Regions from separate parts of the Lysobacter helvus genome, predicted to be linked through region 2. Evidence: riboswitches for the same ligand, from Rfam matches in the RefSeq annotation. Region 2 holds a riboswitch; the other holds the start of a gene.
The links. A riboswitch is a leader RNA that binds a small molecule or an ion and turns the genes downstream of it on or off. The one in region 2 is predicted to bind cobalamin.
Positions count from the first base shown of each region.

Region 1 (7,443 bases), 210 kb from region 2:
GACGAACATCAGGAACGCCGCCACGCCCAGCGCCGGCCAGAAAACGCCAAGCAACTTGTGCGGCGACGCCAGCAGGCCGAGCAGCAGGAACATGATCAGCTGCGCGAACCACGTGGCCGCGTCCTGCACCGACAGCACGTCGGTGCGCGCGCGGATCGGGCGATTGGCGACGACGATGCCGGCCAGGTACACCGCCAGATACCCGCTGCCGCCCGCGAGGTTGGTGAAGCCGAACAGCGCGACGGCACCGGACAACGCGAGCCACGGCGGCAAGCCCGACGGCAGGATGAACTTGTTGAGCGTCCATACCATCAGCCGCCCGCCGAGATAGCCCGCGACCAGGCCGAAGCCCACCGCCCACACCAGGCGCATCGCCAGCATCACCGGCCCCGCGGATTGCTCGCCCGCGATCCACGTCGTCAGCGCGATGGTGAGGAACACCGCCATCGGATCGTTGCTGCCCGATTCCACTTCCAGCGTCGCGTTGGTGCGGCGCTCCAGGTGCAGGCCGCCGGCGCGCAGCAGGAAGAACACCGCGGCCGCATCGGTGGAAGCGACGATCACGCCGAGCAGCAGCGCCTCCAGCAGGGGCAGGTGCAGCAGGTACATCGACGCGAACGCGGTGAGCGCCGCGGTGATCACCACGCCCAGCGTCGCGAGCACCACCGAGGGCAACACGCTGCCGCGCACGTGCGCCGCGCGCGTGCGCAGGCCGCCGTCGAACAGGATCACCGCCAGTGCGAGCGAGCCGACGAAGTAGGTGAAGCGCGTATCCGAATACTGGATGTGCCCGATGCCGTCCTCGCCGAGCACCAGGCCGAGCAGCAGGAACACCAGCAGCAACGGCGCACCGAACCGGCGCGCGAGCAGCGACGAGGCAATGCCCGCCAGGATCAGCAGCGCACCACCGAGCAGGCGCACGTCGATGTCGTGGAGATGCTCCAACCGTGGCTCCTCGGGGTTCGGACCGAGTGTAACGCGGTGCCCTGCAAGCGGCCGTCGCGCACCGTGCATCTTGTGTTGACGATCCGCGCGACCCCCACTATGTTGTGGCCCGTCGGTTTCGACGCGCGAGCGCCGGATGAAAAGGGAAGCCGGTGGGACTTATCAGTCGAATCCGGCACTGCCCCGCAGCGGTAAGTGGAAACGAAGTCGCGCATTGCACTGGGGCGGTGGCCCCGGGAAGCAGCGACGAGTAGGAGGCACGGGTTCGCCCGCGCCGCGTCCACGAGTCCGAAGACCTGCCGACAGCCGCGCGCCTGCACGCCGCGCGGTGCCGGCCGCGGAATCTCCGGGGGGAGATGGCTGGTGACGCAAACGCCGGGCGTCCGCCAATCGCGGATGCGTCGCGGCCGATGCGACGCCGCCCGTCCAATGTCCCGGGGACCGCATGCCACCGACTCGCCGAGGGAGCGATCGGACCGGTGCGCCACCACGGAGCCACCATGACCCACGCCACGCTCGACCCGTCGTCGCCCGTCGACGATGCCCCCCGTTTCGACCTCACCCCGCCGCCCACCGCGACCACCATGTGCGTGACCAAGCGCAATGGCAGCAGCGAAGCGGTCGACCTCAACAAGATCGTGCGCGCGGTGACGCGCGCGGCCGAAGGGCTGCACGCGGTGGAACCGATGCGCGTGGCGACGCGCACGATCTCCGGCCTGTACGACGGCGCGACCACGCGCGAACTCGACGAGCTGTCCATCCGCACCGCCGCGCTGCTGACCGGCGAAGAGCCGGAATACGGACGCCTGGCCGCGCGCCTGCTGGCGCGCGTGATCGGCAAGGAAGTCGCGAGCCAGGAAATCCACGCGTTCTCGCAGTCGGTGTCGCGCGGGCACGAAGTGGGCTTGATCAACGACCGCCTGCTCGGTTTCGTGCAGGCCAACGCGCGCAAGTTGAACGAAGCGCTGGACGTGGCGCACGACCGGCACTTCGATTACTTCGGCCTGCGCACGCTGTACGACCGTTACCTGCTGCGCCACCCGCACTCGCGCAAGGTGATCGAAACGCCGCAGCAGTTCTACCTGCGCATCGCCTGCGCGCTGAGCGACGACGTGCCGGGTGCGCTTGCGCTGTACGGCCGCATGGCCAACCTGGAATACCTGCCGAGCTCGCCCACGCTGTTCAACAGCGGCACCACGCACGAGCAGTTGTCGTCGTGCTTCCTGCTGGATTCGCCGCAGGACACGCTGGAGTCGATCTACCAGAAGTACGGCGACATCGCGCAGTTGTCGAAATTCAGCGGCGGCATCGGCGTCAGCTTCACGCGCGTGCGTTCGCGCGGCTCGCTGATCCGGTCGACCAACGGGCATTCCAACGGCATCGTGCCGTGGCTGAAGACGCTGGATTCGTCGGTGGCGGCGGTCAACCAGGGCGGCAAGCGCAAGGGCGCGGCGTGCGTGTACCTCGAGCCGTGGCATGCGGACGTCGAAGAATTCCTGGAGCTGCGCGACAACACGGGCGACGAAGCGCGCCGCACGCATAACCTCAACCTCGCGAACTGGGTGCCGGACATCTTCATGCGGCGCGTGGAGGCGGACGCGGCGTGGTCGCTGTTCGATCCGCGCGTGGTGCCGGAATTCACCGATCTGTACGGCAGCGATTTCGAAGAGGCTTACGAACAGGCCGAACGCCAGGGCAAGGCCGTGCGCACGGTGCGGGCACGCGAGTTGTACGCGCGGATGATGCGCACGCTGGCGCAGACCGGCAACGGCTGGATGACGTTCAAGGACAAGTGCAACCGCGCGAGCAACCAGACGCTGCGGCGCGGCAACGTGATCCACCTGTCCAACCTGTGCACGGAGATCCTGGAGATCACCTCGTCGGAGGAGACGGCGGTGTGCAACCTCGGGTCGATCAACCTGTCGCGGCATTTCGACGAGGACGGACAGTTCGATTTCGACACGCTGGCGGAAACCGTGCAGTTGGCGGTGCGGCAGCTGGATCGCGTGATTGACCTGAACTTCTATCCGATCGATTCCGCGCGCCGCGGCAACCTGCGCTGGCGCCCGGTGGGCCTGGGCGTGATGGGCTTGCAGGATGTGTTCTTCCGCTTGCGGCTGCCGTTCGACAGCGACGCGGCGCGCGCGCTGTCGGCGCGGATCGCGGAGGCGATCTACTTCCATGCGCTCGAAGCCTCGTGCGAGCTGGCGATCGAGCAGGGCCGGCATCCGGGCTTCGCGGATACGCGCGCGGCGGAAGGCGAATTGCAGTTCGACGCGTGGGGCGTGGTGCCGGAGAACGCGGAACGCTGGGACGCGCTGCGTGCGCGCATCCGCGAACACGGGCTGCGCAATTCGCTGCTGATCGCGATCGCGCCGACGGCCACGATCGCCGCCATCGCCGGTTGCTACGAATGCGTCGAACCGCAGACCAGCAACCTGTTCAAGCGCGAGACGCTGTCGGGCGACTTCCTGCAGGTCAATCGTTACCTGGTGGAAGAGCTGAAGAAGCTCGGGCAATGGACGCCGGAGATGCGCGATGCGATCAAGCAGGCCGAAGGCTCGATCCAGGGCATTCCGCAGATTCCTGAGGCGCTGCGCGAGGTGTATCGCACGACGTGGGAAATCCCGATGCGCGCGCTGATCGACATGGCGGCCGACCGCGGCGCTTTCATCGATCAGTCGGCCTCGCTCAACCTGTTCATGGACAGCCCGAACATCGGTGCGCTGTCGTCGATGTACATGTACGCGTGGAAGCGCGGCATCAAGACCACGTACTACCTGCGTTCGCGCCCGGCGACGAAGATCGCGAAGGCGACGCTGTCCGATGGTGCAGCACAACCCGCGCCGATGGAGGCGATCGCGTGCTCGCTCGAGAACCCGGAATCCTGCGAGGCCTGCCAGTGACCGCGCGCCTGCTCGACCCGGGATTCGAACTCACCCTGCGCCCGATGCGCTATCCGCAGTTCTACGAGATGTACCGCAACGCGATCCGCAACACGTGGACGGTGGAGGAGGTGGACTTCTCCGGCGACGTCAATGATCTCAAGCACAAGTTCGGGCCGGCGGAGCGGCACCTGATCGAGCGGCTGGTGGCGTTCTTCGCCACCGGCGATTCGATCGTGGCCAACAACCTGGTGCTCAACCTCTACCAGCACACCAATGCGCCGGAAGCGCGCATGTACCTGTCGCGGCAGTTGTACGAGGAAGCGCTGCACGTGCAGTTCTACCTCACGCTGCTGGACACCTACCTGCCGGATCCGCGCGAGCGGGCGCGCGCGTTCGCGGCCGTGGAGAACATCCCGTCGATCCAGCGCAAGGCGGCGTTCTGCTTCAAGTGGATGGCCTCGCTGCAGGACACGGCGCGGCTGGAGACGCAGGCGCACCGGCGGCAGTTCCTGTTGAACATGATCTGCTTCGCGGCGTGCATCGAAGGCTTGTTCTTCTTCGGCGCGTTCGCGTACGTGTACTACCTGCGTTCGCGTGGGCTACTGCACGGCTTGGCATCCGGCACAAACTGGGTCTTCCGCGACGAGAGCGCGCACATGGCGTTCGCGTTCGAAGTCATCCGCACGGCGCGCGAGGAAGAACCCGACCTGTTCGACGCCGACCTGCAGGCGCAAGTCGTCCAGATGATGGTGGAAGCGGTGGAATGCGAGTACGCGTTCGCCGAAGACACGTTGTCCGGCGGCGTGGCCGGGTTGTCGTTGCGCGACATGCGCGAGTACCTGCAGTACTGCGCGGACCAGCGGCTGGTGCAGCTCGGGATGCCGCGCCATTTCGGCGCGCGCAACCCGTTCCCGTTCATGGACCTGCAGGACGTGCAGGAGCTGACCAACTTCTTCGAACGCCGCGTGTCGGCCTACCAGGTGGGCGTGCAGGGCGAGGTCGAGTTCGACCACGCGTTCTGACGCTTCAACGCGCCTGCATCGGGGACTCGGTATGGATGGCGCAGCGCCACGCGCCATCCTGCCGCACCCAGGTCGACGAGTCGGACACCTTCATGCGGACGTCCTTGCCCTTCTCGTTCGTGGTCTGGTCGACTTCGTACGTCAGGATCGCCACGTCGTCGGACGGATGCAGCACCGAGAGGTTCGACAGTTCGTACTTGACCAGCTTGTAGTCCGGGTTGTCCGCCATCTTGCGGTAGCCCGCATGGTCGAACTGCATCGCGCCGTGCTGCGACACCATCAGCGCGGGCTCGGCGAGCAGGCCGAGCGCGACATCGGTATTGCCGTCCACCATCGTCTGCCAGAAGCGCTTTTCCAGCGCGATGATCTCGTCCTTGTCGTTGTCGGCCATCTGCTTCGCCTCCTGTCGTGGGGGCGTTTGCTTTAGCAAGGCCCGCGACAAGAGCGGGTGAATCGGTCAGCCGGTTCCGCGATCCAGGCGGCGGTAGCCGATGGCTTCGGTGAGATGCGCGGTGGCGATGGATTCGCTGCCTTCCAGGTCGGCGATGGTGCGCGCGACGCGCAGGATGCGATGCATCGAACGCGCGGAGAGTTGCAGCATTTCGATGGCGTGTTCGAGCAGGCGGCGATCGTCGGGGGCGAGACGACACGTGGCTTGGGTCTGCGGCACATCGAGCCGCGCGTTGTGGCACCCGATGCGTTCGAGTTGGCGATCGCGTGCGGCGATGACGCGCGTGCGCACGACGGCGCTGGATTCGCCGGGCGCGGCATCGTCGCGCAATGCGCTCGGCGGCAGGCGCGGGACTTCGACGTGCAGGTCGATGCGATCCATCAACGGCCCCGACACGCGCGCGGTGTAGCGCTGCAGCATCTCGGGCGAACAACGACAGCGGCCCGACGGATCGCCGGCCCAGCCGCACGGACACGGATTCATCGCGGCGACGAGCTGGAAGCGCGCGGGAAACGTGCAATGGCGCGCGGCGCGGGCGATCGTGGCGACGCCGGATTCCAGCGGTTCGCGCAGCATCTGCAAGGCGTGGCGATCCCATTCGGGCAGTTCGTCGAGGAACAGCACGCCGTGGTGGGCGAGGGAGATTTCGCCGGGACGTGGTTCGGTGCCGCCGCCGACGAGGGCGATCGCGCTCGCGCTGTGGTGCGGGGCGCGGAAGGGGCGTGTGCGCCACGTCGATGCATCGATGCCGCGGCCGCTGACCGAGGCGACCGCCGCGGCTTCGAGTGCTTCGGCTTCCGTCGCTTCCGGCAGCAGGCCGGGCAAGCGCGAGGCAAGCAACGTCTTGCCGCACCCTGGCGGTCCGACGAACAACAGGTGATGCCCACCGGCCGCCGCGACTTCCAACGCACGCCGCGCATGCGCCTGTCCCCGCACGTCACTCAGGTCGGCGACTCGCACGTCTTCGACCTCGCGCACCTCCGGCACGGGCAACGTCTTCGTCCCCGACAACGCCGCACACACTTCGAGCAACGTGCGCGCCGTGCGTACATCCGCATCGCGCACCAGCGCCGCCTCCGCGCCGTTCTCCGCCGGCACGATCAACCGTCGCTTCGCCGCCGTCGCGGCCATCACCGCGGGCAGCACGCCATCGACGGGGCGCAGTTCCCCCGTCAGCCCGAGCTCGCCGATGAACTCCACATCGCGCATCGCCTGCTGCGGCACCTGGCCGCTCGCCGCCAGGATCCCGAGCGCGATGGGCAGGTCAAACCGCCCGCCGCCCTTCGGCAAGTCCGCCGGCGCGAGGTTGATGGTGATGCGGCCGTTGGGGAATTCGAGTTGCGCGCACTGGATGGCGGCACGCACGCGATCGCGCGCCTCGCGCACGGCCGTGCCCGGCAATCCCACGATGTGCAGCGCCGGCAATCCGGACCCGAGGTGCGTTTCCACCTGCACGTCGGGCGCGCGCACGCCGGCGCGTGCACGGCTGTGCACGAGCGACAGACCCATGGGGGTGGCTCAGGTCAGTGGCGCGGCGGCGCCGGCGCGTCGATCTGCGATTCGAGATCCGCGACGGTGCGCTGGAGTTCGTCCAGCTTCTCGCGCGTGCGCAACAGCACGGCGCGCTGCACTTCGAATTCCTCGCGAGTCACCAGGTCCAGCTTGGCCAGGCCCGACTGCAGCACGGATTTGAAGTTTTCCTGCAGTTCCTCGCGGCTGTCGCGCAGGGACGGAGGCACGAGGCTGCTGAGCCGGCGGGCGAGTTCGTCGAGCTTCTCGAAATCGATCATGGCACTCATCACCTGAGCTCCTTCCTGGAGGATCTGCAGCTTGCTTGGGAGACACCCGGCGCGCCATCGGACGGCGCCGCGCGCGGGGGTCGGTGGAAACCTACGAACGGCAGCCACGACCGGCGGTATGCTGCCGGCTGCCGACATGGAGACGACGTGATGAAGATGGTCATGGCGATCATCAAGCCCTTCAAGCTGGATGACGTCCGCGAGGCCTTGTCCGAGGCGGGCGTGGCGGGCATCACGGCCACCGAGGTCAAGGGGTTCGGGCGGCAGAAGGGCCACACCGAGTTGTACCGCGGCGCCGAGTACGTCGTGGATTTCCTGCCCAAGATCAAGCTGGAGGT
Region 1 covers NZ_AP024546.1:1,442,955-1,450,397, forward strand. Annotated here, with positions in the region: gene LYSHEL_RS07020 (potassium/proton antiporter) at 1-945, opposite strand, end outside; cobalamin riboswitch at 1,042-1,263, shown strand; gene LYSHEL_RS07025 (ribonucleoside-diphosphate reductase subunit alpha) at 1,446-3,851, shown strand; gene LYSHEL_RS07030 (ribonucleotide-diphosphate reductase subunit beta) at 3,896-4,855, shown strand; gene LYSHEL_RS07035 (nuclear transport factor 2 family protein) at 4,860-5,246, opposite strand; gene LYSHEL_RS07040 (YifB family Mg chelatase-like AAA ATPase) at 5,313-6,815, opposite strand; gene ubiK (ubiquinone biosynthesis accessory factor UbiK) at 6,830-7,096, opposite strand; gene LYSHEL_RS07050 (P-II family nitrogen regulator) at 7,256-7,443, shown strand, end outside.
Region 1: another riboswitch for cobalamin. It lies ahead of LYSHEL_RS07025 (ribonucleoside-diphosphate reductase subunit alpha); the one in region 2 lies ahead of btuB (TonB-dependent vitamin B12 receptor).

Region 2 (7,443 bases):
CGGCCGTGAGTTCGGCGCCGCGAATGCGCGCCTGTTCGAGGTTGTTCGCCATGAACAAGGTGCTGTCGTAGACGATCAGGTCGTCGATGCGCGTCTGGTAGGCATCGAGCTGCCAATGCCATGCGTCGTGGCGCTGCCCCAGGCCGATGTCGAAGCTGTCCGAGGTTTCCGGCGACAGGTCCGGGTTGCCGTAGAACGGGAAGTACAACTCGTTGAAGGTCGGGGCCTTGAATGCGTTGCCGGCGCTGGCGGAGACGCGCAAGCCGTGCGACAGGTCGATGCCCCACGCGAGGCTGCCGGTCGAATGCCCGCCGAACTGTTCGTTGTCGTCGTGGCGCACGCTTGCCTGCACGTCGTTTCGGCCCAGGTCGCCTTGGTATTGCAGGAACACCGCACGGTTGTTGCGCGACCGCACCACGTTGCTGAAGGGATCGAACGCATCCAGGATCACCGCCGCATCGCGCGCCCAGTCGAAGCCTGCGGTGACCAGGTGTCCCTCGGCCACGCGGATGTCACCCTGCAGCGACGCGCCGTCGCGCTTGCTCTCGAAGCTGCCCAGCGGATCGTTGTCGCGCGACTGCACCGAGCGATCGACGTTGCGGCCGGCGGACAAGGTCCACGTGCTGCGCGCCAGTTCGTACTTCGCCTTGCCGCCGACGACCTGCTGCAGCGTCCTGGACAGGTCGGGCAAGCCGAACGCAGGTTCCGCGTCGTATTCGTTGCGGCCTTCGGCGCGCAGCACGTTCGCGTCCAGCGTGAGTGCATCGACCGGCTTGATGCCGGCGCGCAGCGAGACGGAATTGTTTTCGTAGCCGTCGTTGTCCGGATCCGGGTTTTCCATGAAGCAACCCGCGAACACGGGCGAAACCGCCCCCGTGCACGACTGGAAGCCATCGCTGGACTGGTGCGCGTAATCCGCGCCGAACCACGCGCGATCGAAGCCCACGTCCAGGCCCGCGCTCGCTTCGCGCAGGTTGTGGCTGCCGCCGCCGAGCTTGAAGCGCGTGCGCACGCCCGACTGCGGATGGCGCGTGAACACCTGGATGACGCCGCCGATCGCCTCGGAGCCGTACAGGCTCGAACGCGGGCCGCGCACGATTTCGATGCGGTCGATCATTTCGACCGGCAAATCCTGGATCGACGTGAGGCCCGACGTCGACGAGCCCACGCGCACGCCATCGACGAGGAACAGCGTGTGGTCGGATTCGGTGCCGCGCATGAACACCGTCGTGAGCTTGCCCAGGCCGCCCTGGTTGACGAGGTTGACGCCGGCGCGGCCGCGCAGCAGGTCGGCGAGCGAACGCGCCTGCGCGCGCTCGATCTCCGCGCGATCGATCACTTCGACCGGCGCGAGCGAATCATCGACGGTGACCGCGGTGCGCGTGCCGGTGACGACGACGCGGTCGAGCGCATCGGCGTCGCTCGCGTCCTGCGCATGCACGGGGGAAGAGGGAAGGAACACGGCCAACGCGATCGCAGTGGCCAGGGAAGTACGGAACATGGATTCAGCTCTCCGGCGCGCACGCCCGCGCGCCTTGGGTCAGCAAGGAAAGTCGCGGACGGAGGGAGCGAAGCGGATACGCGGGGCCGGGGGACAGCGAAACCAGCGACGGCGTGGCCGCCGCGATGCCCTCCGCATCGCAACCAGTCGACTCCGTGGCCGGTCTCCGGGCTTGCGCGCCGGACCGCCGTGCATCGATCGATGCGGGGCGGTCCCGGCCCGGGCGCCTTCCCGTGCGATGCACAGTGGCGGATGCCTGGGCCTTTGCGTGCCTACCGTTGCGGGGGCAGCGCCGGAATGGGATCGCTGTGCGATCCGTCACCGGCTTCCCGTTTCAACCCTTCGACGACAGCCGTCGGGTCACCACGAAGCGGGCGCAGTGTACTGCAGCGTGGGGCGCGCGGGCGCCGCGGGTCAGTCGGCGTCGCCGACCGGTTCGTCCAGCAGCTCGAACGCGGGCGCCGAATCCATGTGATTGTCGGCGACCTGCGTGGTCGTGACGGGCGAGGCGGCCGGGCGGTTGCGCGGCGGCGGGAGCAGGGCGATGGCGGCTTCGGCGGCCTGCACGAGCTCGCTGCGGCGCGCCTCGGGGACTTCCTGCCAGTGGCAGTCGAGCAACGCGCCTTCGAGCGCGTAGAGCAGGTTGAGGCTCGGCTTGAAGCCCGCGCGCTTGACGCGCATGAAGGCATCCACCGCGCCGACGGCTTCGAGGTCTTCGCGCGAACGCAGGCCGACCTGGCGCAGCCACGCCGCGCTCTTGGGACCGATGTTCCGCAATTTGACCGTGCTCACGCCATCGACTCCAGGAAAAGACGGGCGATTGTTTCCAACCCTGCCTGGTCTTCAACGCTGAAACGCGCGGGAACCGGACTGTCGATGTCGAACACGCCGACCAGCGCGCCGTCCTTCACGAGCGGCACCACCAGTTCCGACATCGAGGCCGAGTCGCAGGCGATGTGGCCCGGGAAGGCGTGCACGTCGTCGATGCGCTGCGTGGTGCGCGTGGTGGCCGCCTTGCCGCACACGCCCTTGTCGAGCGGGATGCGGATGCAGGCGGGCAGGCCCTGGAACGGGCCGACCACGAGCTCGGTGCCGTCGAAGAAATAGAAGCCCACCCAGTTGAGGTCGGGCAGCGCGTTGAAGACCAGCGCGGACAGGTTGGCGGCGTTGGCGATGCGGTCGCGCTCGCCGTACACCAGGGCGGCGGCCTGTTCGGCCAGCTGGGCGTATTGCGCCGGCTTGTCGCCGGACAGCGTGGAGGTCGTGAACATGCGCGGGAGTGTAGCAGCGGGGTCCTTCGGACCTCGTTACCATGCCCCCGCGCGCAGCATGCAAGGGGAGCGTCCATGGACTTGTCGCCACTGCCGGTCGAAGACGGCTTCCGCCTGCGCGGACAGAGCGTCACGCGGCTCGAAACCTTCGTCGATGCGGCCTTCGCGTTCTCGCTGACGCTGCTGGTGATCTTCTACAACGAACTGCCCGACACGGTCGCCGAATTGCGCGAGGCGCTGCGGCGCGTGCCGACGTTCGCCGCGTGCTTCGCGTTGCTGGCGTTGTTCTGGACGGCGCACAACCGGTGGAGCCGGCGGTTCGGGCTCGAGGATGCGAAGTCGACGGTGCTGAGCCTGTCGTTCGTCCTCGTCGTGCTGGTGTACGTGTATCCGTTGCGCATGGTGACGTCGAGCGGCCTGTCGCTGCTCACGCACGGCTTCGTGCCGAGCGAGCTGGGCATCGACCACGCGCACTGGATGCTCGACCTGCAGACGGCCTTCATGGTGTACGGCGCGGGGTTCGCGGCGTTGTCGTGGATCCTGTGGCGGCTCAATGCGCACGCGCTGCGGCGCGCGGATTTCCTCGAGCTGGATGCAGGCGAGCGCTTCCGCACGCAGAGCGAGATCGGCGCGTATGCGTTGATGACCGCGAGCGCGGCGGCGAGCGTGGTACTCAGCATGTTCCTGCTCGTGGCGCCGCCGTGGTTCCTCAACAACCTCACCGTCGGCGGGCCGATGTGGCTGTACTCGATCATGGGCTTCGGGCTCTGGGCGTATCGCGCGCGGCGCGACCGCATGGCGCGCGCATGACACGGCGCGGCCTTTTCGTCACCGGCACCGACACGGGCGTCGGCAAGACGCTGGTGTCGTGCGCGTTGCTGCACGTGGCGCGCGCGCAAGGATTGCGCGCGGTCGGCATGAAGCCCGTCGCGAGCGGATGCGACCTCGTCGACGGTGCATGGCACAACGAAGATGCGCTGGCGTTGCAGGCCGCGAGCGATCCGCGCCCCGACTACGCCGACGTCAATCCGTTCGCGCTGGCGCATCCACTCGCGCCCGAACTCGCCGCGCGCGATGCAGGCGTGGCGGTCACGCTGGCGCCGATCCTCGCCGCGCACGCGCGCCTGCAGGCGCAGGCGGACGTGGTGGTGGTGGAAGGCGTCGGCGGCTGGGCCGCGCCGCTGTCCACGCAACTGCACCAGGCCGATCTCGTGCGCGCGCTGCACCTGCCGGTGGTGCTGGTGGTCGGGCTGCGACTCGGCTGCCTCAACCACGCGTATCTCACGCAGCGGGCGATCGCCGAGGACGGCGGCCGTTTCGCCGGCTGGATCGCGACCGGCATCGATCCCGACATGGCGCGCGCCGACGACAACGTCGCATTGCTGACGGAGCGGCTGCGTGCGCCTTGCCTGGGGCGGCTGCCCTTCGAGGCAGGGCCCGATCCCGCGCGCATGGCCAGGCTGCTGCGCTGGCCGGAGACGTCGACCTGAGCCGTTTGGTTCCTTCGCATCCTTGCGTCGAGGGCGCCAATGCCGCGATGCGACATCGCAGCCGTTTCAATCGCAACCGTTGCGACGACGCGGAAGCAACCTGACTTCCAGCAGGGTGTCCGCTGAACGCGGGCGAGGCTAAACTGCGCGGTACAAAAATTCCAACCGATCCCTCGAGGACCCGCATGCGCACCCCCCATGTCGCACTGCTCACGCTCGCCTGCATCGCCGCGTTCGGCGCAGGCTGCTCCAAGGAAGGCAACAACGCAGGTCCCGGCGGACCCGGTGGTGCCATGCCGCCGCCGGAAGTCGGCGTCGTCACCGTGCAACCGGCCTCGGTGCCACTGGTGAAGGAACTCGTCGGGCGCTTGTCCGCGTATCGCAGCGCCGATGTGCGCGCGCGCGTGCCGGGCGTGCTCCAGCGTCGCGCGTACGAAGAAGGCAGCGACGTGGCGAAGGGCCAGTTGTTGTTCGTGATCGATCCCGCGCCGTTGCAGGCCGCGCTCGGCCAGGCCGAAGCCGCGCTCGCCACCGCGAACGCCAACTACGCCAACGCGCACGCCGCGGCGGAACGCGCACGCACGCTGGCGCCGCAGAAGTTCATCTCGCAGGCGGACCTCGACAACGCGCTCGCCGCGGAACGTTCCGCGTCCGCGGCGCGCCTGTCGGGCAAGGCCGCGGTGGATGCCGCGCGCATCAACCTCGGATATGCCTCCGTGCGCGCGCCGATCAGCGGCCGCGCCGGCAAGCAGCAGGTCACCGAAGGCGCGCTGGTCGGGCAGGGCGACGCCACGCTGCTCACCACCGTCGACCAGATCGACGAGATGTACGTCAACCTCTCCATCGGCGTCGATGAACTCGACCAGGTGCGCAAGGCCAGCGACGGCGGCCAGCGCAGCGTGCAGATCCTGTTGTCGGACGGCAGCGTCTACAAGCAGGCGGGCGCGGTCGATTTCTCCGGTGACGTGGTCGATCCGTCCACCGGCGCGATCGCGATCCGCGCACGCGTGAAGAATCCCGACCACATGCTGCTGCCGGGCACGTTCGTCACCGTGCGCGCCACGATGGGCGAACAGCGCGGCGCGTATCGCGTGCCCGCACTCGCCGTGCAGCGCGACGTGACCGGCCCGTACGTGATGGTCGTGGGCGCCGACGGCAAGGTGGCGCGCAAGAACGTCACGACGGAACGCCAGGACGGCGCGGACTGGGTGGTCAGCGCCGGCGTGGCGCCGGGCGACAAGGTGGTGGTGTCGGGATTGCAGCGCGTGCAACCGGGTGCGCCGGCGAAGGCCGTGCCGTACGTGCCGGAGAAGCCCGCGGGCACTGGTGCCGCCCCCGCCGCCAAGCAGGGCTGAGCCGCCATGTCCCGTTACTTCATCAACCACCCGGTCTTCGCCTGGGTCATCGCGATCATGATCGTGATCTCCGGCGTGCTCGCGATCCGCGGGCTCGGCGTGGAGTCGTATCCGAACATCGCCCCGCCGCAGGTCGGCGTGTTCGCCGCCTATCCCGGCGCGAATGCGGAAACCGTCGAACGCGCGGTCACGCAGATCATCGAGCAGCAGCTCACCGGCATCGACAACCTGGATTACTTCAGCGCGTCGTCGGGCTCCGATGGCAGCGCCTCGCTCAACCTCACCTTCAAGCCCGGCACCGATCCCGACATCGCGCAGATGCAGGTGCAGAACAAGGTGTCGCAGGCCACGCCGCGCCTGCCCGGCGACGTGGTGCAGCAGGGCGTCACGGTGTCGAAGTCCAACAGCGGCTTCCTGCTCGTCATCGCGCTGAAGTCCAGCGATCCGGCGATCGGGAAGGACGAGCTGTCCGACTTGCTCGCCTCCAACGTGCTCGACCAGGTCGCGCGCGTGCCGGGCGTGGGCAGCACGCAGCTGTTCGGCGGCCAGTACTCGATGAACATCTGGCTCAACCCGGACAAGCTGCACGCGTACGGGCTGTCGGCCAGCGACGTGCTGTCCGCGGTGCGCGCGCAGAACGTGCAGTTCTCCGCGGGCCAGGTGGGCGGCGAACCGTCGCCGGAAACGCAGATGTTCACCGCGTCGGTCGCGGCCGAAGGGCGTTTCACCAAGCCCGAGGAGTTCGAGAACATCCTGCTGCGCGCCAACGCCAGCGGTGCCGCGGTGCGCCTGCGCGACGTTGCGCGCGTGGAGATCTCCGGTTCCGCGCACGGCTTCGACCTGCAGTGGAACGGTCAGCCGGCCGCGGGTTTCGCGGTGTCGCTCGGCCCGGGCGAGAACGCGCTGGAAGTGGCGGCGGCGGTCAAGGCGCGCATGGCGCAGTTGCAGCCGAGCTTCCCGAAGGGCGTGGAGTGGTTCGCGCCCTACGACACATCGGACTTCGTGCGCATCTCGGTCGACGAGGTGATCAAGACGCTCGGCGAAGCGATGGTGCTGGTGTTCCTGGTGATGCTGCTGTTCCTGCAGAACCTGCGCGCCACGCTCATCCCGACGCTCGTCATCCCCGTCGCGCTGCTCGGCACGTTCCTGGGCATGTACGTGCTCGGCTTCACCATCAACCAGCTCAGCCTGTTCGGCATGGTGCTGGCGATCGGCATCGTGGTCGATGACGCGATCGTGGTGATCGAGAACGTCGAACGCATCATGACCGAGGAAGGTTTGTCGCCGAAGGAGGCCACGCGCAAGGCGATGCACCAGATCACCGGTGCGGTCATCGCGATCACGCTGGTGCTGGCGGCGGTGTTCATCCCCAGCGCCCTGCAAGCGGGCAGCGCGGGCGCGGTGTACAAGCAGTTCGCGCTCACCATCGCCATGGCGATGTTGTTCTCCGCGTTCCTCGCGCTGGGCTTCACGCCGGCCCTGTGCGCCAGCCTGCTCAAGCCCTCGGCGCACCACGAAGCGCGCAACCCGATCTTCCGCGCCTTCAACAAGTTCTACGGGAAGATGAGCACGATCTACGTCGGGCACATCGGCAGCGCCGTGCGGCATGCGCCGCGCTGGATGGCGGTGTTCGCGGCGTTGGCGATCGGGTGCGGCTTCCTGTTCTGGAAGATGCCGGGCAGCTTCCTGCCGGAAGAAGACCAGGGCTACGCATTCGCCATCGTGCAGCTGCCGCCGGGCGCCACCCTGCGTCGTACCAACGCCGTGTTCGAACAGATCCGCGCGAAGGTCGACAAGATGGAAGGCTTCGACGGGATGATGCAGGT
Region 2 covers NZ_AP024546.1:1,655,337-1,662,779, forward strand. Annotated here, with positions in the region: gene btuB (TonB-dependent vitamin B12 receptor) at 1-1,501, opposite strand, end outside; cobalamin riboswitch at 1,642-1,884, opposite strand; gene LYSHEL_RS08125 (TfoX/Sxy family protein) at 1,916-2,293, opposite strand; gene LYSHEL_RS08130 (GAF domain-containing protein) at 2,290-2,772, opposite strand; gene LYSHEL_RS08135 (TMEM175 family protein) at 2,848-3,582, shown strand; gene bioD (dethiobiotin synthase) at 3,579-4,262, shown strand; gene LYSHEL_RS08145 (efflux RND transporter periplasmic adaptor subunit) at 4,448-5,617, shown strand; gene LYSHEL_RS08150 (multidrug efflux RND transporter permease subunit) at 5,624-7,443, shown strand, end outside.